Regions from separate parts of the Bradyrhizobium genosp. L genome, predicted to be linked through region 3. Evidence: predicted binding sites of a transcription regulator. Region 3 holds the regulator's gene; each other region holds the start of a gene.
The links. The regulator PhoB, encoded in region 3, activates phosphate uptake and scavenging genes when phosphate is short. The targets are predictions, from matches to a motif close to TGTCATNNANCTGTCAT.

Region 1 (6,982 bases), 2.6 Mb from region 3:
AGGCGTCGTTGAGTACCGCAAGCTGCGGGGCCGGAAGGATGGATACAGCCGTCGCCATCGCGGACCAATCTGGTTGAGGGATCAACGAAAAAGGGCCGGGTCGTCCAACCCGGCCCCATTCACTGGTCGCGCGATCAGGACGCCTTCTTGCGGAGATTGTCGACGAACTTGATCAGGTCGATGGTCTTGTCGTAGTCGGCGCTGGTGATCGGCGCCCACGGCTGGTTCTTGCCGTCGGAGAGCTTCTTGAAGGCTTCCGGATCCTTTTTGTCAGCCTCGAGGAAGGCCTTTTTGATCGCGGCCTTCATGTCATCGGGCAGGCTCTCGAGATAGGCGTAGGGCGAGTTGATGATGAGGTCGGACTTCACGATGATGCGGAAGTCTTCCTTCTTCAGCGCCGTGCCGTCGCCCGACTTCACCATGTTCTTGTTGAGCATGCGGGTGAGGTTCGAGTCGTCATCAGCGTTCCACCAGTTGGCGGCGACGTCGACGGTGCCCTGCGCCAGCGCCAGCACGGCGTTCTCGTGGCTGCCGGTGAAGACCACCTTGGAGAAATAGGCGTCCGGGTCGATCCCCATCGCGTTCAGCTTGAAGCGCGGCATGTTGTTGCCCGAGGTCGAGTTGGGGTCGACCAGGCCGAGGTTCTTGCCCTTGAGGTCCTCGATCTTGTGGTACGGGCTCTTGGCGAGCACGTAGAACACCGAGTAGTAGCCCTTCGAGCCGTCGGAGTTGACGTCGATCACGAAGGCGTCGGTCTTGACGCCGGTGAGACGGGCGCGGGCGAACGACGCCGGGCCGTAATAACCGATCTGGATGTTGCCGGCGCGCTGGCCCTCGATCACGGCAGCGTAGTCATTGGCGACGCGCAAGACCACCTTGACGCCGAGTTCCTTCGACAGATAGCTCACGAACGGAGCGAAGCGGTCGGAGACGCCGGAGGCGTTCTCGGCCGGGACCACCGCGAAAGTGATCTCCGGATATTTGGTCTTCCAGTCCTCGGCCGAAGCCGAGCCGGCGAAGGCCAGCGCGGCAGCGCCGGCCAGCACGATGCGACGAGTGATCATGGTAACCCCTCCAGTGTGGTACCTGTTGACCGGGCGAAATGCCCGGCCGCCCTCAGATTCCAAGAAATGCGACACTCAGGCCGCTGCGGCGGAGCCGAGCGCCGGAGCAGTTACGCCGGCAGGCGCGGGCAACGGCGCCGCGCCCATCACGTCATTGGCCTCGAGGTCGTAGAGCTCGCGGGCCACATGGTCGGTCAGCGCCGCCGAGGCGCCATCGAACACCACCCGGCCCGCCGCCATGCCGACCAGGCGGTCGCAATAGCTGCGCGCCAGATCGAGCGAGTGCAGGTTGCAGAGCACGGTGATGCCGAAATGCTTGTTGATGCGCAGCAGCGCATCCATCACGATCTTGGTGTTGCGTGGATCGAGCGAGGCGATCGGCTCGTCGGCGAGGATGATGTCGGGCTCCTGCACCAGCGCACGCGCGATCGCGACGCGCTGCTGCTGGCCGCCCGAGAGCTGATCGGCACGTTGCGCGGCGAGCTGCGCGATATCGAACTGCTCGAGCGCCGACATCGCCAGCGCCCTGTCGTGCTCCGGCCAGATCTGGCCGAGCGAGCGCCAGGACGGGATCTGCGCCAGCCGCCCCATCAGCACATTGGTCAACACGTCGAGCCGGCCGACCAGGTTGAACTGCTGGAAGATCATCGCCGAGCGCGCCCGCCACTGCCGCAGCGCCTTGCCGTGCAGCGCGGTGACGTCGGTGCCTTCGAACAGGATGCGGCCGGAGGTCGGATCGGCCAGACGGTTGATCATGCGCAGCAATGTCGACTTGCCGGCACCGGAGCGGCCGATCACGCCGACGAAACTGCCCGGCGCGATCGAAAAGGATGCATTGTCGACTGCGGCTTTTGCGCCGAAACGGCACGTCAAACCATCCACCACCAGCATGCAATGCTCCAACCGCGCCGCGTTTGGGCCATCGCTATCCCCGGTGCTTAACAGTTATGTGACGAGAGTGCCGCGGTGCGGCGATCGTCCACACCCCACCTCTTGCCGTCATCGCAACGTCATGATGTTGTCACCAAGCATCCGGATGAGGAGCGCGCTCCCCCGAAACGGCAATGATTTGCGGAGGCCAAGATGGCCGGAAAATCTCTCTCGGTCGTGCCGACCGTCGACCCGACTGCATCGGTGCGCGAGAGCAAACTCGGCAAATATAGCGAGGTCGGCGCGCGCACGATCCTGCTTGAAGTCAGCATGGACGACTATTCCTATGTCGTGAACGACAGCCAGATCACCTACACATCGATCGGAAAGTTCTGCTCGATCGCGGCGATGACCCGGATCAATCCCGGCAATCACCCGATGCACCGCGCGACGCAGGCGCATTTCACCTACCGCGCCAGCGCCTATTTTCCCGGCGAGAGCGACGATGTCGACTTCTTCAACTGGCGACGTGCGCATCACGTGCATATCGGCCATGACGTCTGGATCGGTCACGGCGCCATCCTGCTGCCCGGCCGTAACGTCGGAACCGGCGCGGTGATCGCCGCCGGCGCGATCGTGACCAAGGACGTGCCGGCTTATACGATCGTCGCAGGCAATCCGGCGCGGCAGATCAAGCGGCGCTTCTCCGAAGCGATCGCGGATCGCCTCACCGCGCTTGCCTGGTGGGACTGGGATCACGAGACGTTGCGACGCGCCTTGCCCGATTTCCGCAAGCTTGCGGTGGAAGACTTCCTCGACAGATACGAGGCCGAGGCCTCATCACACAACAAACAGCGGAGTGCCGCATCGTGACTGACATTTTCATCGAGGGCGGCCGCACGTTGATTGATGGGGCCTTCGTCGAGACCTCGCTACGCACCGCGGGCCGCGACCTCGGCGCGCTCGACGCCGAGCAGGGCCGCGCCACGCTGCATCTCGATGCTCGCGGCCTCTTGGTGCTGCCCGGCATCGTCGACCTGCATGGCGACGCCTTCGAGCGCCAGATGATGCCGCGTCCCGGTGTCGACTTTCCGACCGACGTGGCCCTGATCGACAGCGACCGGCAGGTGATCACCAATGGCATCACCACCGTGTTCCACGGCACGACCTGGTCGTGGGAGCCCGGCCTGCGCAGCGCCGAGAATGCGCGCAAGCTGCTCGATGCGATCGAGGCGCTGCGGCCGCAGCTTGCCGCCGATACCCGCTTTCATCTGCGCCACGAGACCCACAATCTCGAGGCGGAGGGCGAGATCATCGAGTGGCTGAGCGAAGGCCGTATCGACCTGTTCGCCTTCAACGACCACAGCAACGTCAAGCCGAAGAAGCGCGGCCAACTCGCCGAGCGGACCGGGCTTTCGCCCGAGGCGGTCGGCGAATTGCTCGACCAGGTCGTCGCGCGGCGTCCTGACGTGCCCGCTTCGATCGCGCGCCTTGCCGCGGCCGCGCGTGCGGCCAACGTGCGGATGCTTTCGCATGACGACAACAGTCCGGCGATGCGCCAGGAGTTTCGCGCGCTCGGCGCTGTTATCGCGGAATTCCCGATCAACGAGGAGACCGCGCGCGATGCCGCGGGAGCCGGCGACTTCATCGTGTTCGGCGCGCCGAATGTGGTGCGCGGCGGCAGCCACACCGGCTGGACCAGGGCCTCCGACATGATCGCCAAGGGCCTTTGCTCGGTGCTGGCGTCCGATTACTACTATCCGGCACAATTGCTCGCCGCATTCCGACTCACTGCCGACGGCATCCTGCCGCTCGCCAAGGCCTGGGACCTGATCTCGTCGGCACCGGCGCGCGCTGCCGGACTCGCCGACCGCGGTGTGATCGCCGCGGGCCGCCGCGCCGACATCATCATCGTCGACGACAAGCTGCCGCTACGGCCGCGCGTCGTCGCCGTGATCGCGGCCGGGAGGCTGGTGCATCTGGCTGACGCGAGCTGCCTCGTCCATTCGCTCGCGGCGCGCAAGTCGGTTGCGGCGGCGTAGCAGCGATGGCCAGCACTCCGCGCTACGCGATCTACTACGCGCCGTCGCCCGACAGCGCGCTGCATCGCTTCGGCTCCACAATGCTGGGCTACGACGCCGCCTCCGGCGCCGACGTGCCCTTCCCCGACGGCGTCGCGCCGGACTGGCGCGAGGTGACGCGGGATCCGCGCAAATACGGTTTCCATGCCACGCTGAAGGCGCCGATGGCGCTTGCCGACGGCACGCACGAAGCCGATCTGCTCGCGGCCTGCGCCACCTTCGCAGATCGCGGCCGCCCCATTCCGCGGATCGAGCCGGTGGTCGACGCGATCAGCGGCTTCATCGCGGTGATCCCGGCCAGGCGCTCCGACGAGCTCGAACGGCTCGCCGCCGACTGCGTCACCGAATTCGACGGCTTCCGCGCGCCGCTGACGGCGGACGATCGGGCGCGGCGCAATCCGGCCAAGCTGTCGGCGCGGCAGTGCGAGTATCTCGATCGTTGGGGCTATCCTTACGTGATGGAGGAGTTTCGTTTCCACATGACGCTGACCGGACGGCTGAGCGACGAGCGCCGCGCTCCTGTCGTGGCGTGGTTGCGCGAACGGTTTGCGGCGCTCGGGCTCGCGACGCTTGCGATCGACCGCATCGCGCTGTTCAAGCAGGCCGATGCCGCCTCGCGGTTCCGAATCATCGGCAGCTGGCCGCTGCGCGGTTAGCCTCTCACTCCTCCGGCCGCGTGCGGGCGATGATCTCGGCGGCGCCCTTGTCGAGCAGCTCCATGCCGACGGCGCGGCCGAGTTCGCGCGGGCGATCCGCCGGTCCCCGCCGCGTCGTCTCGATGAAGCGTGCGCCGGCCTCGTCGAGCACGGAGGCGCGCAGCGTGATCTCGCCGCCCGCGAGCGTGGCGTGGCCCGCGATCGGCGAATTGCAATGGCCGTTGAGCACCCACAGCACCTCGCGCTCGGCTTCGGCGCAGCGCCGCGACGACGCATCGTCGATCCTCGCAAGATGGCCGCGCGTCGCCCAGTCGGTCTCGACGCATTCGACCGCGACGATGCCCTGGCCCACGGCCGGCAGCATCTCGTCGACGGAGAAATCATGCGCGATGCGCGCGGTCATGCCGATGCGCTCGAGCCCGGAGCGCGCCATCACCAGCGCATCCGCCGGCCCGACCTCGCCGCCGTCAGGCAGCCGCTGCTTGTCGCCGCGATCGAGCTTTGCAAGGCGGGTGTCGGCGGCGCCGCGATAGTGGATCACGGCAGCTTCCGGAAACAACCGGCGCAGATAGGCGGCGCGGCGCACCGCATTGGTGCCGATCTTGAACCCCTTGCCGCGCGAGACACGAAAGGTGTCCAGCGACAGGCCGGGGCGCAGTACCAGCGAGTCGTTCGCGGCATCGCGCGCCAGCATCGCGGCGAGGACGAGATGGGGTGTTTCCTCGTTGCCCGGCACGTCCTTCAGTGAATGCATCGCGGCCTGCAGCGTGCCTGACCGCATCGCCTCGCGGATCTCGGCGACGAAGGCGCCGCCCTTGCCGCCGTGACGCAACAGCTTGCTGGTCTGGTCCTGGTCGCCGCGGGTCTCGAACTTGACGACATCGACGGCAAGGTCGGGCGCAGAGGCGCGCAGCAGGTGCGCGACCTCGTCGGTCTGCGCCAGCGCCATCGCGCTCTTGCGTGTGCCTATCCGTAAAACCTGTCCCGACACGAAGTCTCCGCCGAAAATACCGTCAACAGCCGGGGATTAGAACAAAAGGCTAGTCGAAACAATGGTTTTTGCCTGCTCAAGCAATATCCTCGAGCAGCCCGACCCCGGCCTCGCGCATCGCCGCGGTGGCCGATGCGAGCGAGCCGGCGAGATCGATGGCGCGGCAGGCGGACAGCACGACAGCGGTCTCGAAACCGAGGCGCCGCGCATCGAGCGCCGAATATTGCACGCAGAAATCCGTCGCCAGCCCCGCCATGATAACCCGCCGCAGGCCGCGCTCGCGCAGATAGCCGGCGAGCCCGGTCGGTGTGCTGCGGTCGTTCTCGAAGAATGCCGAATAGGAATCGATCGCAGGCCGGAATCCCTTGCGGATCACGAGCTCCGCTCTGTCGGTCGCAAGCTTGGGGTGAAACGCCGCACCCGGCGTGCCTTGGATGCAGTGATCCGGCCACAGCGTCTGCGCGCCGTAGGGCATCGTGATGGAGGAGAACGGCGCCGCGCCCAGATGCGATGACGCAAACGAACTGTGGCCGCTCGGGTGCCAGTCCTGCGTCAGCGCCACGTGGTCGAACCGATGCGCCAGCCGGTTGATGACATCGACCACGGCATCGCCGTCGGCCACGGCCAGCGCGCCGCCGGGGCAGAAGTCGTTCTGCACGTCGATGATCAGGAACAGGTCGTGGGGGCCGATCGTCATGCCGGTCACGTCCCGATCCGCAGGCTCGCACGCTGCTTGCGCAGGCAGGCGATGACCGACAGCGCGGTGATGCGGCCGGTCTTTGGGTTCTCGGAGGGGATGTTCTCGATCATCATCGAGAACCGCGCCGAATCGGAATCGACCTCGATGCGGTGGGTGTTGCGCGTCACCGTCGGGTCGGCCCAGATCTCGACCCTCGTGCGATCGGGGCCGATGCCGGCGAGCGACAGCGCCACTGCGACGTTGAGATTGGCCGGAAATCCCTTTGCGGCGTCGCGCGCGGAGCCCTCGAAGACGCGCAGCGGCTCGGTGATCCCTTCGATCCGGATGTCATTCTCGACCAGATGCGGGGCACCGAGCAGGCCCGCGACCGGCTTCCGCGTCACGAGTGTCGCCGAATGGATGGTCCCGATTGCCGCGGCCGTCACCGCGTCGAGCCCGATCAGCGCGCCGGTCGGCACGATGATCTGCCCGCCATGGGCCCTCGCGAGATCGACGAGGTCCTCGTTCTGCAGCAGCGCGCCGACGCTGAGCACGACGGCGGTCTTGCCACGCTGAACCACCGGCGCCACGATCGCGCGCACGACCTTGCTCGGCGCGCACTCGACCACGATGTCCGCGAC
Region 2 (6,982 bases), 920 kb from region 3:
CGACGGCTTGGCCCTCGACGACAGCCAAGTCGTCGACGCCGAGCGGATGTTTAATCTGACCGCCATCGCGCTCGCTGGCGCGATTCGGACGATCCAGCTTGTCGATGCCAGAGACGGCAGCCTCCGCCCGGCAACCGATGTCATTGACGAAAGCTTCGCCGTCGCGCTCGAGCACCTGTCAAAAAAGCTCGAGGGCAAAACGCTACGGCAGAAAAACCCGCATCCTATCGGCTCGCTTGCCTTCGTCTCATGGATCGCGGCCCGTCTCGGCGGATGGAATTGCTACTACAAGCCTCCAGGACCAAAGACCATGCGCGACGGCTGGAACCGCCTTGCCGCAACACTCGACGGCTATGCCCTTGCTACACAGTCACAAAATCCGGGAATCCCCTAGCACAAGGGGGAGAGGTAAGAAGTCGTTACGGCGCATTCGACCGACTGACTACACCGGCTTCGGATCGAGCGTGATCGCCCACAGCTCGGCATCGACGCGGTCGCGCAGCGCGACCCGCATCTGGCCGCTCTTGCCGTCGATCTTGACGTGGCCGAAGAACTGCATGCCGGCGGACGGCGGCAGGTTCTGGTTCGCCTCGCCCGGCGCCTTCACGAACTTCACCTCGGGGCCGAACGTGTTGTCGAGCTCGTTCGGGCCGAACGTGCCGGCGTGCAGCGGGCCGGAGACGAATTCCCAGAACGGGTCGAACTCCTGGAACTGGGCCTTGTTCGGGTCGTAGTAATGCGCGGCGGCATAATGCACGTCGGCGGTCAGCCACACCGTGTTGACGATACCCGCGGTCTTGATGAAGCGCAGGATGTCGGCGATCTCGAGCTCGCGGCCGCGCGCCGGGCCGTCGCCTTGGGCAAAGGCTTCCGAGCCCTTCTTGTTGGTCGCATCATCGTACACGATCAGCGACAACGGCATGTCGGAGGCGATCACCTTCCAGGTGGCGCGCGAATTGAGCAGCGCGCGCTTCAGCCAGGCGAGCTGGTCGGGGCCGATGAAATAGGCGTCCGGACCGTAGGCTTCCTGGAGGTTCGGACCGTTCGGGCCGCGATAGCTGCGCTCGTCGAGCATGAACACGTCGAGCAGCGGACCGTAGCTCAGCGTGCGATAGACGCGGCCCGGCTCGACGATGCTCTCGCGCATCGGATACATCTCGTGGAAGGCGCGCGCGGCGCGGGCGGCCAGCACCGTGATGTCGCGCTCCTTGTAGGTCGCCGGCAGTTGCTTCGACAGCGACCAGTTGTTGGTCACCTCGTGATCGTCCCACTGCACGAAGATCGGCACCTCGGCATTGAAGGCGCGCACATTGCTGTCGAGGAAATTGTACTTGTGGGCGGCGCGGTACTCGTCGAGCGTCTCGGCGACCTTGGCCTTCTCCGGGATCGTGATGTTCTTCCAGACCTTGCCGTCGGGCAGCTTCACTTCGGCCGGGATCACGCCGTCGGCGTAGATGGTGTCGCCGGAGTGCAGCAGGAAATCCGGATTGTGCTTCTTCATCGCGGCGAAGGTCACCATGCCGCCGTCGTCGGGATTGATGCCCCAGCCCTGGCCGGCGACGTCGCCGCCCCACACGAACGAAACGTCGCGGCGGTCGCTCGGCGCGGTGCGGAAGCGGCCGACCACGGGCTCGCCTGTGACGTCGATATGGGCGAGGTCGCGGAAGCGGACGCGATAGAAGATGTCCTGGCCCGACGGCAGGTTCTCCAGCAGCATCTTGGCGGTGAAGTCGCTTTCCGGCAGCGCCGCGATCGGCGGCAGCGCGCGGGCATCCTTGAAGGATTCGGTGGTCGCGACCTCGACCATCATCTGCGACGGACGATCCGCACGCGCCCACACCACGCCGCCGTCGACCCCGACATCGCCGGACTGCACGCCATGGGTGATCGCGGGACGGTCGGCCGCGCGCGAGAGATAAGGCATCGCGATCAGGCCGGCGCCGGTCGCAGCCGCAGTGGAGAGAAAGCGTCGGCGGGAGAACCGGATCGTCATGGGAAGCCTCCTCAGGAGCGCGAACGCGCCAATGCGCCCGCAAGCGGGCAAAGACCTAGAAAGATTCTATGACGGCGAGATTACAGGGACGAGGCTGTCGTGTGCGTAAGGTGAGCACGCTCGTCAGGCTCCCTCCCCCCCTTGCGGGGAGGGTTGGGGAGAGGGGTAAGCCCCGGGCGAGAGCGTTTTGATCAGGGCACCGTCTTCGCAATTCACCCACGCATCGTCGAAGCGCACATCGAGAGAGTACGCCGTGTGGCACCCCTCTCCCTAACCCTCTCCCGCAAGGGGAGAGGGAACCCTGCCGCAAGTGCGTCCCTCACAGGAGAGACATGAACTCTGTGCAGTCGAAGCCTACACCGAACCCGCCGCCCTGAACTGCGTCGCGGCGCGCTGCAGATTCTGCGGCATGCTCACCAGCAGCGCCTTGCGGTCGGCGACGGCGTTGTGGAATTGCTCGAGCGCGATGTTGAAGGCGGTCAGTGTGCCTTCTTCGATGGCGCCGTGCTCGTAGCACGACAGCGTGTGGCGCAGGATGTCGTCGGCCTCGGCCTGCATCTGGTCGAGCTCCTCGGTCGAATCGCTTTGCCGCGCGGTCTTCAGCATTTCGAGCAGGCGGTCGCGCTGCGAGGTGTTGGTGTTGCGCTCGTCCTGCTTGAGATAGCCGGCGAACCAGGCGCCGGCCGAGCCCATCGCCGAGAGCGCCATCAGGCCCCACCAGATGTAATCGCTGTAGCGGTCGAGGAAGGTCTTCTCCTCGCCGTCGACAAAGGCGGCAGCACCGGGATGCACCGGGATGGTGGCGTCCTTGTCGGTGTCGGGCGTCTCGATCTTGGCGGCGAGCGGGAAATCGTTCTTCAGCTGCTGCCGCACCGCGAACAATTGCCGCGTGAAGGCAGCGACCGTCGAATCCGAAAGGCCTCTGCGGGCGACGATGTGATGCGAGAAGCTGATGGTCTTGATCTCTTCCTCGGGCCGGTCGGCGGAGCCGAGCGAGCCGGCGGGGATGTCGGCGGCCTCATAGGCCGGATGATTCTGCGCGATTGCCTCCGCGGCGTCGATCGGCAGGAAGGTCGGCTCGCCGCCGTCGCGGCTCGAGGCGGCGATCGCGTCGATCGTGATCTTGCTGTTGGCCGGGCCCGCCGCGAGATAGGCGTCGACCTTCTGGTTGCGGATCGCTTCGGCGGCCTCATTGGCCGGGAACTGAATGATCTCGACCTTCATCGGGTCGACGCCGTATTGCGTCAGGATCAGCTTCAGCAGATTGACGTTGGCCTGGGTGCGGCCGATCACGCCGATCTTGCGGCCGGCAAGCTGCGAGATCTTGGTGATCTTCGCGGCCTTGCGGCCCTTGCCCTTCACGGGAGGGGCCCACATCACCACGACATTCTTGCGCAGCGTGGCGACCGCCTGTGCGTTCTTCGGCACGTCGAGGTCGCCGCGGACGATCGCGAGATCGGCCTTGCCGTCGGCGAGGGTCTGCGCGCTGGTGATGGCACCGTCGGTCGGAACCGGGCGCAGCTTCACCTGGCTGTGCTGCTGATGGTTGTTGAAGGCCTGCGCGAGCGCCTGCACCACCTTGAGATCGTCGCTGTTGGCGGGGCCGACCGCGATGCGCAAGGTCACCGGACGTACCGCGAAATAATACGCTGCGGTGCCGATGCCGATGATCGCGAGCAGGCCGGCGACCACGACGAAGATCAGCCGCTGCCTCGCTGAGCGCAGCGGCTTGGGAGATAGGCTGGCGGGGCCGTCGGTCATCGATCTCGCGAACGATCGTCGGGGTTCAGTCTCGGAAAAACTGCCAACGTGCTTACATCCCCTATGTGTAGCAAATTCCTGAACCGACAGATGTTACATCTCCGTCATGGTTACCAGCGGCGATAGGACGCGATTTCGGCCTTAATTTCGGCATGGATCCGATGCCGCCGGCTGATCGTTAGGCTAAGGTCGGGTTAAACGGGAGGGTACCATGGTCGAACGGCTGTCGGCGGAAGCAAGGAAGGCCGCGCTCTGGGAGCTGGCGGGCTGGTCGGACGTCGGGGGACGCGAGGCGATCGCAAAGACCTTCGTGTTCAAGGACTTCAACGAAGCCTTCGGCTTCATGGCCCGTGCTGCCCTGGTCGCCGAGAAGAACGACCATCATCCGGAATGGAAGAACGTCTACAAAACGGTCGAGGTCGTGCTGGCCACTCACGACGTCGGCGGGGTGACCAAGCGCGACATCGATCTCGCCAAGGCCATGAACGCGATCGCACGGCAGCTCGGGGTGAGCTGAGCAGGCTTGCGCCGGTTGGCCGACATCCCCAGATTCGCATCGATCGCCGCGGTGCGGCGTCGAGGAATTTCGCGATGGCAACGACCGAACACAGCGTGGGATTTGAGCCTGCCGACCGGCTGGCGCAGGACCGCGAAAGCGTGCGCCGCCGCTTCTGGATCAAGTTCAAGAAGGTCGCGGCCCGGCTGCCGTTCGCCGAGGATTTGCTGGCCGCGTTCTACTGCGCCTTCGACCGGCAGACGCCGCGCCACGTCCAGGCGGCGCTGCTGGGCGCCATCGCCTATTTCATCCTGCCGTTCGATTTCGTGCCGGACATGCTGCCGGTGCTCGGCTTCACCGATGACGCCGCGGTGCTCGCCACTGCGATCCGCATGGTGGCCAGCCACATCACCCCGGAGCATCGTGACGCGGCGCGTGCGGCGTTGAAGCGGGGCACGGCCGAGTCTCCTGACCCGTCATCCTGAGGTGCGAGCTCTTGCGAGCCTCGAAGGATGAATCGGCCACCAGCCGGGCCGTGCATCCTTCGAGGCTCGCCGAAGAGGCGAGCACCTCAGGATGACGGCGATGGTAAGGTGAGCGCGTTACGGCGGCTCAGCTGCCCGGATGCAGGATCACCTTGCCCATGGCCTTGCGGCCGGCGAGCACTTTCAGTGCCTCTGCCGTCTGCGACAGCGGGAAGGTGCGGTCGACATGCGAGGAGATCTTGCCTTCCGCGGTCCACTGCACGAGCTTCTCGAGGTTCTTGCGGTTCTTCTCGGGGTTCTGCCGCGCCCAGGCGCCCCAGAACACGCCGCGGATATCGCAGCCCTTCAAGAGCGCGAGGTTGAGCGGGATTTTTGGAATCTCGCCGGCGGCAAAGCCGATCACCAGGAAGCGGCCCTCCCACGCGGTCGAGCGCAGCGCGGCCTCGGCATAGGCGCCGCCGACCGGATCGAACACGATGTCGGCGCCCTTGCCGCCGGTCAGCTTGCGCAGGCCTTCCTTCAGGTCTTCGGTGGCGTAGTTCAAGGTCAGCTCGGCGCCATGTTGCTTGGCGAAGGCGAGCTTCTCGTCCGACGAGGCGCAGGCGATCACCTTCAGCCCCATCAGCTTGCCGAGCTCGCACGCCGCAAGACCGGTGCCGCCGGCCGCACCGAGCACCGCCAGCGTCTCGCCCTTCTTCGGGCTGGCGCGATCCTCCAGCGCATGCAGCGCGGTGCCGTAGATGATGATGATGCCGGCGGCGCGGTCGTAATCGAGATTGTCGGGGATCTTCACGATGGTGTTCGCCGGCAGCGCGATCTTGTCGCGCGCGCCGTTGTGGCCGCATGAGGCGACGACGCGGTCGCCGACCTTGAGATCGGGGACGCCTTCGCCGACGCTCTCGATCACGCCGGCAACTTCGGCGGCCGGCGAGAACGGGAACGGCGGCTTGATCTGGTACTTGCCCTGAATCATCAGGATGTCGAAGAAGTTCAGCGCCGCGGCCTTGATCGCGATCACGGCCTCGCCCGGGGCGGCCACCGGATCGGGAATGTCAGCCAGCACCAGATCGTCGGGTTGACAGTATTGCGAGCAGAGGATGGCTTTCATGGACACACCTGAGTTTCGGACGCAAAAAGGCTGCAGAATCTTGAACCTCAATCTTCATGCCGGATTTGGCGCGGAGCGACAATACAAAGCGGAGGGATCAAACTATGTTTGAAAAGGGCCTGCTGGCACACAAGCGCATCCTGATCACCGGCGGCGGCTCCGGCCTCGGTGCCGCGATGGGCCGCCGCTTTGCCGAGCTCGGCGCCGAATTGATCATCTGTGGCCGGCGGCAGCAACTGCTCGATGAGACCGCCGCGAAATTCCGCAGCGAACTCGGCGCCAAAGTGGCGACGGCGCGCTGCGATATCCGCGATGGCGCCGCGGTCGAGGCGATGATGGACCGGGTCTGGCAGGACGCGCCGATCGACGTGCTCGTCAACAATGCTGCCGCAACCTTCATCGCGCAGACCGAGCATCTGTCGTTCCGCGCGGCGGACGCCATCCTCGGTCCGACCTTGCACGGCACGCTGTATTGCACGCTTGCGGCCGGCCGCCGCTGGATCGAGGGCAAGCACAACGGCGTGGTGCTTTCGATCCTCTCGACCTCGACCATCACCGGCCGCGCCTTCACCGTGCCGTCGTCGATGGCCAAGACCGCAGTGCTGGCGATGACCAAGAGCCTTGCGGTGGAATGGGGAGCGAAGGGCGTCCGCACCGTCGCGATCGCACCGGGTGCGTTCCCGACGCCTGGCGCGAGCGGGCAGTTGCGTCCCGAAGGCCGCGGCGGGGATTGGGCGCAGCGTGTTCCGCTCGGCCGCGCCGGCGAGCATTCGGAACTTGCCAACCTCGCAAGCTTCCTGATCTCCGATCAGGCCGGCTACATCAATGGCGAGATGGTGGTGGTGGACGGCGGTGCGCATCTGCGCAGTTCCGGCGCCGAGGACCTGCTGCAATGGAACGACGCACAGTGGGAGAAGCAACGCGCAGCGCGTGCCAAGGCTTAGCACCAAAGCGGCAGGTGGTTGACGTTCGCGTCGCGGCCTAACTGCCTTTCCAAACTGGCGATTCCCGGCTATCCATCCGCGCCCGCGCATGGGGATCGCCGGGCCATCTTCCAGTCACAATGATGGGGGAACCAGTTGGCCGTGCGGGGAATGCTGACATCATCGGTGGCGTGTGGCCTGGCGTGCGGGATGCTG
Region 3 (6,982 bases):
TCAGCTCGACATCCTCGACGGTCGAGACCAGCGACTGGCCCTCGACCCAGGCGTCGTCGTCCGGCACCTCGTGCGCAACGGTGCCCTCCGGCGCATCGCCCGGATGCAGATCGGCCTGCTTGGCGCGTTCGGGCGCCTTGGGCAGGAATTGCAGCAGGATGCCGCCGGCGCGCCAATGCAGCTTGCCGCCCTCGCCGCCGCGCATCTCCTCGCCGACGGCAAGTCGCACGCGGGTGGGGATCTGCTCCGAGCGCAGGAAATATTCGTGCGCGGCATCTTCCAGGCTGCCGCCGTCCAGCGCGACCAGGCCCTGGTAGCGGCTGGTGTTCGAGCCCTGGTCGATGGTCATCGCGAGATGGCCCTTGCCGAGCAGCTGGCCCGAGGTCTGGCCGGGCTTGAGCAAGGCCTTGTCGTAGCGCGCATAGGCACGCAGCCGGTCGGGCGCCTGGAAGTCGACGATCAGGAGCGAGACCGGGCCATCGGTCCGGGTCTGCAGGATGAAGCGGCCCTCGAACTTCACGGAGGAGCCGAGCAAGGTCGTCAGCACGATGGCCTCGCCGAGCAGCTTGCCGACCGGCGGCGGGTAATCGTGCTTGTGCAGGATCTCGTCCAGCGCAGGGCCGAGCCGGGTCAGCCGTCCGCGCAGATCGAGCGCGCCGACCTCGAAGGCCAGCACGGCATCGTCGACCGGAACCGCCGACGGCGCGCGGATCGGCGCCTCGGTGGTGATTTTGATGTCGGGGGATTGTGAAACCATGGCGCTCTATCTGGGGTCTCGGACCATGAAATAAAGGGGTTCACTCGAACAGTGGTCGTCGTCCCGGCGAAGGCCGGGACCCATAGCCGCAGGTGCGTGTTGGAGCATCGAGCTGGGGCTACAGCCTTCGCGACAACTTACAACAGTGGTTATGGGTCCCGGCCTTCGCCGGGACGACGATACCGAGTTATTGCTACGCGACCGCGTCAAAACACCAGGCCAGGATGCCCTTTTGCGCGTGCAGGCGGTTCTCCGCTTCGTCGAACACGACCGATTGCGGACCGTCGATCACCTCGTCGGTGACCTCCTCGCCGCGATGCGCGGGCAGGCAGTGCATGAACAGCGCGTCGGGTTTTGCCAGTTGCATCAGCTTGGCATTGACCTGATAGGGCTTGAGCACGTTGTGGCGGTGCTCGCCCTCCTTGTCGCCCATCGACACCCAGGTGTCGGTGACGACGCAGTCGGCGCCGCGGACGGCAGCCTCCGGATCGGTGCCGAGCATGATCGGCGCGTTGGTCGCCTTGATCCAGTCGCGCATCGGCTTCTTCGGCGCGAGCTCCGGCGGGGTCGCGACATTGAGCTGGAACTTGAAACGCTCCGCGGCGTGCGCCCAGGACGCCAGCACGTTGTTGTCGTCGCCGGTCCAGGCCACCGTCTTGCCCTCGATCGAGCCGCGGTTCTCCTCGAACGTCATCAGATCGGCCATCACCTGGCAGGGATGCGAACGCCGCGTCAGCCCGTTGATGACGGGCACGGTGGCGTGCGCCGCGAGCTCGAGCAGCGCATCGTGGTTGAGGATGCGGATCATGATGGCATCGACATAGCGCGACAGCACGCGCGCGGTATCGGCGATGGTCTCGCCGCGGCCGAGCTGCATCTCGGTGCCGGTCAGCATGATCGATTCACCGCCGAGCTGGCGCATGCCGACGTCGAACGACACCCGCGTGCGGGTCGACGGGCGTTCGAAGATCATCGCCAGCGTCTTGCCTTCGAGCGGCCGCTTGGCCTTCTCATGCGCCTTCAGCGTCGCCTTCATGGCAGCGCCCGCCGAGAGCATGTTGCGCAACTCGGCAAGCGGCAATTCGTTGATATCGAGGAAGTGGCGGACCTGCTTGCTCATCATCCCGCCGCCTTCTTCGCGGCCGCCGACAGCGTGGCGCAGGCGCGCTCGAGCGAGGCGATCGACTGGTCGATCTCGGCCTCGGTGACGATCAACGGCGCCAGGAAGCGGACGACGTTGTCGCCGGCACCGACGGTGAGCAGCTTCTCGTTGCGCAGCGCGGCGATCAGGTCGCCCGACGGCACCACCGCCTTGACGCCGATCAGCAGCCCTTCGCCGCGCACTTCAGACACCACGCCCGGATAGCGGTCGATGACGGAGGCGAGCTTCTGCTTCAGGAGCAGCGACATCTTCTGCACGTGCTCGAAGAAGCCGGGCTTGAGCATGACGTCCAGCACGGCATTGGCTGCGGCGACCGCCAGCGGATTGCCGCCGAAGGTCGAACCATGCGAGCCGGGCGCCATGCCGGAAGCGGCCTTGGCGCTCGCCAGCACCGCGCCGATCGGGAAGCCGCCGCCGAGCGCCTTTGCCAGCGACATCACGTCGGGCACGACGCCGGTGCGCTTGTAGGCGAACAATTCGCCGGTGCGGCCCATGCCGGTCTGCACCTCGTCGAAGGCGAGCAGCAGGCCGTGCTCGTCGCAGAGCTGGCGCAGCGCCTTGAAGAAGGCCTGCGGCGCGCCGCGCACGCCGCCCTCGCCCTGCACGGGCTCGATCAGGATGCCGGCGGTGTGCGGCCCGATCGCCTTCTTCACCGCCTCGATGTCGCCGTGCGGCACCTGGTCGAAGCCGTCCATCGGCGGGCCGAAGCCTTCGAGATATTTGGCCGCGCCGGTCGCTGCGAGCGTTCCCAGCGTACGGCCGTGGAAGGCACCTTCGAAGGTGATGATGCGGTAGCGCTCGCCATGGCCCTTGGAGAAGTGATAGTGGCGGACCAGCTTGATCACGCCCTCCATCGCCTCCGCGCCCGAATTGCAGAAGAACACGAAGTCGGCAAAGCTCTGCTCGCAGAGCCGCGCGGCGAGCACTTCGCCGTCCGGGCTCCGGAACAGGTTCGACATGTGCCAGAGCTTGGTCGCCTGTTCCTGCAGCGCCTTGACCATGTGCGGATGGGCGTGCCCGAGCGCGTTCACCGCAACACCGGAGGTGAAGTCGAGATAGCGGTCGCCATTGGTTGCGATCAGCCAGGCGCCCTCGCCGCGCTCGAAGCCGAGATCGACCCTGGCAAAGACGGGGAGCAGATGCGACGGGACGCTGTTGGTCATGGCGATCACTAAGGGGTTGGCACAGACGGTTTGCACGGACGGTTTTATGCCGACGATTGCCGCGCGCCTTGACGCCGGCGCAGCAACGGCCAGCTTCGGAAAACAAAACGTGCCGCTTTGCGGGCGGCACGTGGCAGGCATTCTATGCTGCGGCCGGTCCGTGTCAATCGCCCCGAGGCGACTGCCCGGCGAAGCGAGACGCGCGCAATCCGGGATAGTCCGGTGCGGTGGAAAAACCGCACTGCAATGCTTAACTGTGTGGGAACATGTGGACGCGCGGCCGCGGACTCTTGCGCCAGAGTCACGCCATATTGTAGCGTTTGGCCTGTCGGGTACGACATCTCGTGCGGCAGTACTGGACCCCTTTAAGTAGCCTTTGTTTCTCGCGTGAACGTTCAGGCGCAACAGCGCCCGGCGAGGGTTAAGGGATTCTGACCGCAGGGATTTTTACGACGATTTTGGCCCGCAGCGCCGCCCCGATGACTGGCCGGCGCACCGCGAAGGGAAGAATGCGATGACGGTATTGACCTGGTCCGACGATCGCGTCGAGCAGCTGAAGAAGCTCTGGGAATCCGGCCTGTCGGCCAGCCAGATCGCAGCCGAACTTGGCAATGTGACGCGAAACGCCGTGATCGGCAAAGTGCACCGGCTTGGCCTGTCCGGCCGCGCCAAGGCACCCTCGACGGCGGCGCCGCGGCCACGCAAGGCCCGCCCCGCCCAGCACATGATGCGGGTGTCGCGCCCGGTCTCGCGCGGCAACACCGCGCTGGCGCACGCCTTCGAGGTCGAGATGGAGCCGGATCCGATCGCCTACGACAACGTGGTGCCGATGAGCCAGCGGCTGTCGCTGCTGGAATTGAACGAGGCGACCTGCCACTGGCCGGTCGGCGATCCCTCGAGCCCGGATTTCTTCTTCTGCGGCGGCAAGGCGCTCGGCGGCCTGCCCTATTGCGCCCACCACTCGCGCATCGCCTATCAGCCGGCTGCCGATCGTCGCCGATCGCCGTCGAACAAGCCGCAGCTCAAGTAATCGCAAGCGATACATTGATGACGTCGTCCCGGCGAAAGCCGGGACCCATAACCACCGGCGCATGTGGTTATGCCGAGGCTGCGGCCACAGCGCGCTCAAACAATCAAGATTTGTGGTTATGGGTCCCGGCTTTCGCCGGGACGACGGAGTTTGTGCGGTTTAGCCGCACGCAGCCTTACGGCTGCGGCTCGGCCTTCGCAAAACGGTCGTCCAGCGCGTAGCCGGCGCCGCGGACGGTGCGGATCGGGTCCTGCTCGCGGCCGGGATTGAGCAGCTTGCGCAGGCGGCCGATATGCACGTCGACGGTGCGCTCGTCGATGTAGATGTCGCGGCCCCAGACGCTGTCGAGCAACTGCTCGCGGCTGAACACGCGGCCGGGATGTTCGAGGAAGAATTCGAGCAGGCGATACTCGGTCGGCCCGAGATCGATCGGACGGCCAGAGCGCGCGACGCGGCGCTTCTCGCGGTCGAGTTCGATGTCGCCATAGGTCAGGACGGTTGCGAGCCGCTCCGGGCTGGCGCGGCGCAGCAGGCCCTTGACCCGGGCGAGCAGCTCCGGAACCGAGAACGGCTTGACGATGTAGTCGTCGGCGCCGGTGGCGAGCCCGCGCACGCGCTCGCTCTCCTCGCCGCGCGCGGTCAGCATGATGATCGGCAGCTGCTTGGTCTCGGGCCGCGCCCGCAGGCGGCGGCACAGCTCGATGCCGGAGAGGCCCGGCAGCATCCAGTCGAGCACCACGAGATCGGGGACGCGCTCTTTCAGCCGGGTGTCGGCGTCGTCGCCGCGCCCGACCGTCTCGACATCGTAGCCCTCGGCGTCGAGGTTGTAGCGCAGCAACGTCGTCAGCGCCTCCTCGTCTTCGACTACCAGAATGCGTGCGCTCATCGGTCTAAGTTCTCTCTGTGGGATGATCCGTTACCCGGACGCCAACCGAAACGCTAAAGCGCGATGAGATTGGGTTGAATCGTCATCGCGCTTTAGCTCTTTGTTTGAGCATGATCTTTTCGGAAAACCGCTTCACACTTTTCCGGATCATGCTCTAGTTACCCGGCACCGTGGTGGCGAAATTGGTCATGTCGCCCTTGGGACGCTTGTCGGTGATCTGTTGTCCTTCGATCATGTAGAACACGGTCTCGGCAATGTTGGTCGCGTGGTCGCCGATCCGCTCGATGTTCTTGGCACAGAACATCAGATGGATGCAGAACGAGATGTTGCGCGGGTCTTCCATCATGTAGGTGAGCAGCTCGCGGAACAGCGAGGTGCAGATCGCATCGACCTCCTCGTCGCCCTTCCAGACGTTCATCGCCGCCGGCAGATCGTGCGCGGCATAGGCGTCCAGCACCGACTTGACCTGCGACAGCACGAGGTCGGTCATGTGCTCGAGGCCGCGGATCAGCTTCAGCGGCTGGAAATCGCTCTCCAGCGCGGCAACGCGCTTGCCCATGTTCTTGGCGAGGTCGCCGATCCGCTCGAGGTCGGTGGCGACCCGCATCGCGCCGACGATCTCGCGCAGGTCGATCGCCATCGGCTGGCGGCGCGCGATGGTCAACACCGCGCGCTCCTCGATGACGCGCTGCAAATTGTCGATCTCGATGTCGGCGGCGACCACGCGCTTGCCGAGCGCGACGTCGCGCCGGATCAGGGCGTCCACGGACTCGGTGATCATGCGTTCGACGAGGCCGCCCATCTCGGCGACCAGGCGGGTCAGTTCCTGCAGGTCGCTGTCGAATGCCTTGGCGGTATGTTCAGAAGCCATCGCTTGGTCTCCTTCAACCATGATCCATGCCGGACCATGATCTCATGTCCCTGTTTGAGCATGATGTCATCGGAAAGCCGGTCCACGGCGTTCCGGATCGTGCGCTAGCCAAACCGGCCGGTGATGTAGTCCTGGGTGCGTCGATCGCTCGGCGAGGTGAAGATCTTGTTGGTGTCGTCGAACTCGATCAACTCGCCGAGATACATGAAGGCGGTCTTGTCGGAGACGCGCGCCGCCTGCTGCATGTTGTGGGTGACGATCGCGATCGTGTAGTCCTCGGACAGTTCCTGGATCAGTTCCTCGACCTTGGCGGTCGAGATCGGATCGAGCGCCGAGCACGGCTCGTCGAACAGAATGACCTCGGGGCGCACCGCGACGGTGCGCGCGATGCAAAGGCGCTGCTGCTGGCCGCCGGAGAGCGACAGGCCCGACGCGTTCAGCTTGTCCTTGACCTCGTTCCACAGCGCGCCGCCGCGCAACGCCTTCTCGACGCGGTCGTCCATCTCGCTCTTCGAGATCTTCTCGTAGAGGCGGATGCCGAACGCGATGTTCTCGTAGATCGTCATCGGGAACGGCGTCGGCTTCTGGAACACCATGCCGACCCGCGCGCGCAGCAGGTTGAGGTCGAGCTTGGGATCGAGGATGTTGGTCTGGTCCAGCATCAGCTGGCCGACCGCGCGCTGGCCCGGATAGAGGTCGTACATCCGGTTGAAGATGCGCAGCAGGGTCGACTTGCCGCAGCCGGACGGGCCGATGAACGCCGTGACGCGGTTGGTGCCGAGCGTCAGGTTGATGTTCTTCAGCGCGTGGTGCTCGCCGTAGTAGAAGTTGAGGTTGCGCACCGTGACCTTCGGCGGCGCCTCCGGCAGCGGCACCTGCGGAACTTGGCTGGTGGCGGTTGTCGACATGGAAAGTTCGGTCATTTTGCGGCCCTTTCGGCACCGAGGACGCGCGCGCCGATATTGAGCGCGAGCACGGTGATGGTGATCAGCAATGCGCCGCTCCAGGCCAACTCTTTCCAGTAGGCGTAGGGGCTTTGCACGAAGTTGTTGATGGTGACCGGCAGGTTGGCCATCGAGCTGGTCAGATCCCAGCTGAAGAACTGGTTCGACA

Region 1: the regulator PhoB is predicted to act here: its motif matches at 2,073-2,089, upstream of phnC (phosphonate ABC transporter ATP-binding protein).
Region 2: the regulator PhoB is predicted to act here: its motif matches at 2,062-2,078, upstream of IC762_RS01500 (alkaline phosphatase D family protein).

The regions. Positions count from the first base shown of each region.
Region 1 is NZ_CP061378.1:1,980,802-1,987,783, reverse strand. It holds gene phnE (phosphonate ABC transporter, permease protein PhnE) at 1-58, opposite strand, end outside; gene phnD (phosphonate ABC transporter substrate-binding protein) at 135-1,064, opposite strand; gene phnC (phosphonate ABC transporter ATP-binding protein) at 1,140-1,955, opposite strand; gene IC762_RS09305 (chloramphenicol acetyltransferase) at 2,148-2,807, shown strand; gene IC762_RS09300 (alpha-D-ribose 1-methylphosphonate 5-triphosphate diphosphatase) at 2,804-3,976, shown strand; gene IC762_RS09295 (DUF1045 domain-containing protein) at 3,982-4,671, shown strand; gene hemC (hydroxymethylbilane synthase) at 4,676-5,620, opposite strand; gene pncA (bifunctional nicotinamidase/pyrazinamidase) at 5,739-6,359, opposite strand; gene IC762_RS09280 (aspartate dehydrogenase) at 6,365-6,982, opposite strand, start outside.
Region 2 is NZ_CP061378.1:312,346-319,327, forward strand. It holds gene IC762_RS01495 (IS4 family transposase) at 1-394, shown strand, start outside; gene IC762_RS01500 (alkaline phosphatase D family protein) at 443-1,993, opposite strand; gene IC762_RS01505 (TAXI family TRAP transporter solute-binding subunit) at 2,348-3,754, opposite strand; gene IC762_RS01510 (4a-hydroxytetrahydrobiopterin dehydratase) at 3,966-4,271, shown strand; gene IC762_RS01515 (YkvA family protein) at 4,346-4,735, shown strand; gene IC762_RS01520 (NADPH:quinone oxidoreductase family protein) at 4,863-5,843, opposite strand; gene IC762_RS01525 (SDR family oxidoreductase) at 5,948-6,787, shown strand; gene IC762_RS01530 (invasion associated locus B family protein) at 6,977-6,982, shown strand, end outside.
Region 3 is NZ_CP061378.1:6,797,452-6,804,433, forward strand. It holds gene IC762_RS32395 (Hsp33 family molecular chaperone) at 1-757, opposite strand, end outside; gene argF (ornithine carbamoyltransferase) at 951-1,877, opposite strand; gene IC762_RS32405 (aspartate aminotransferase family protein) at 1,877-3,082, opposite strand; gene IC762_RS32410 (GcrA family cell cycle regulator) at 3,597-4,112, shown strand; gene phoB (phosphate regulon transcriptional regulator PhoB) at 4,288-4,998, opposite strand; gene phoU (phosphate signaling complex protein PhoU) at 5,153-5,869, opposite strand; gene pstB (phosphate ABC transporter ATP-binding protein PstB) at 5,974-6,792, opposite strand; gene pstA (phosphate ABC transporter permease PstA) at 6,789-6,982, opposite strand, start outside.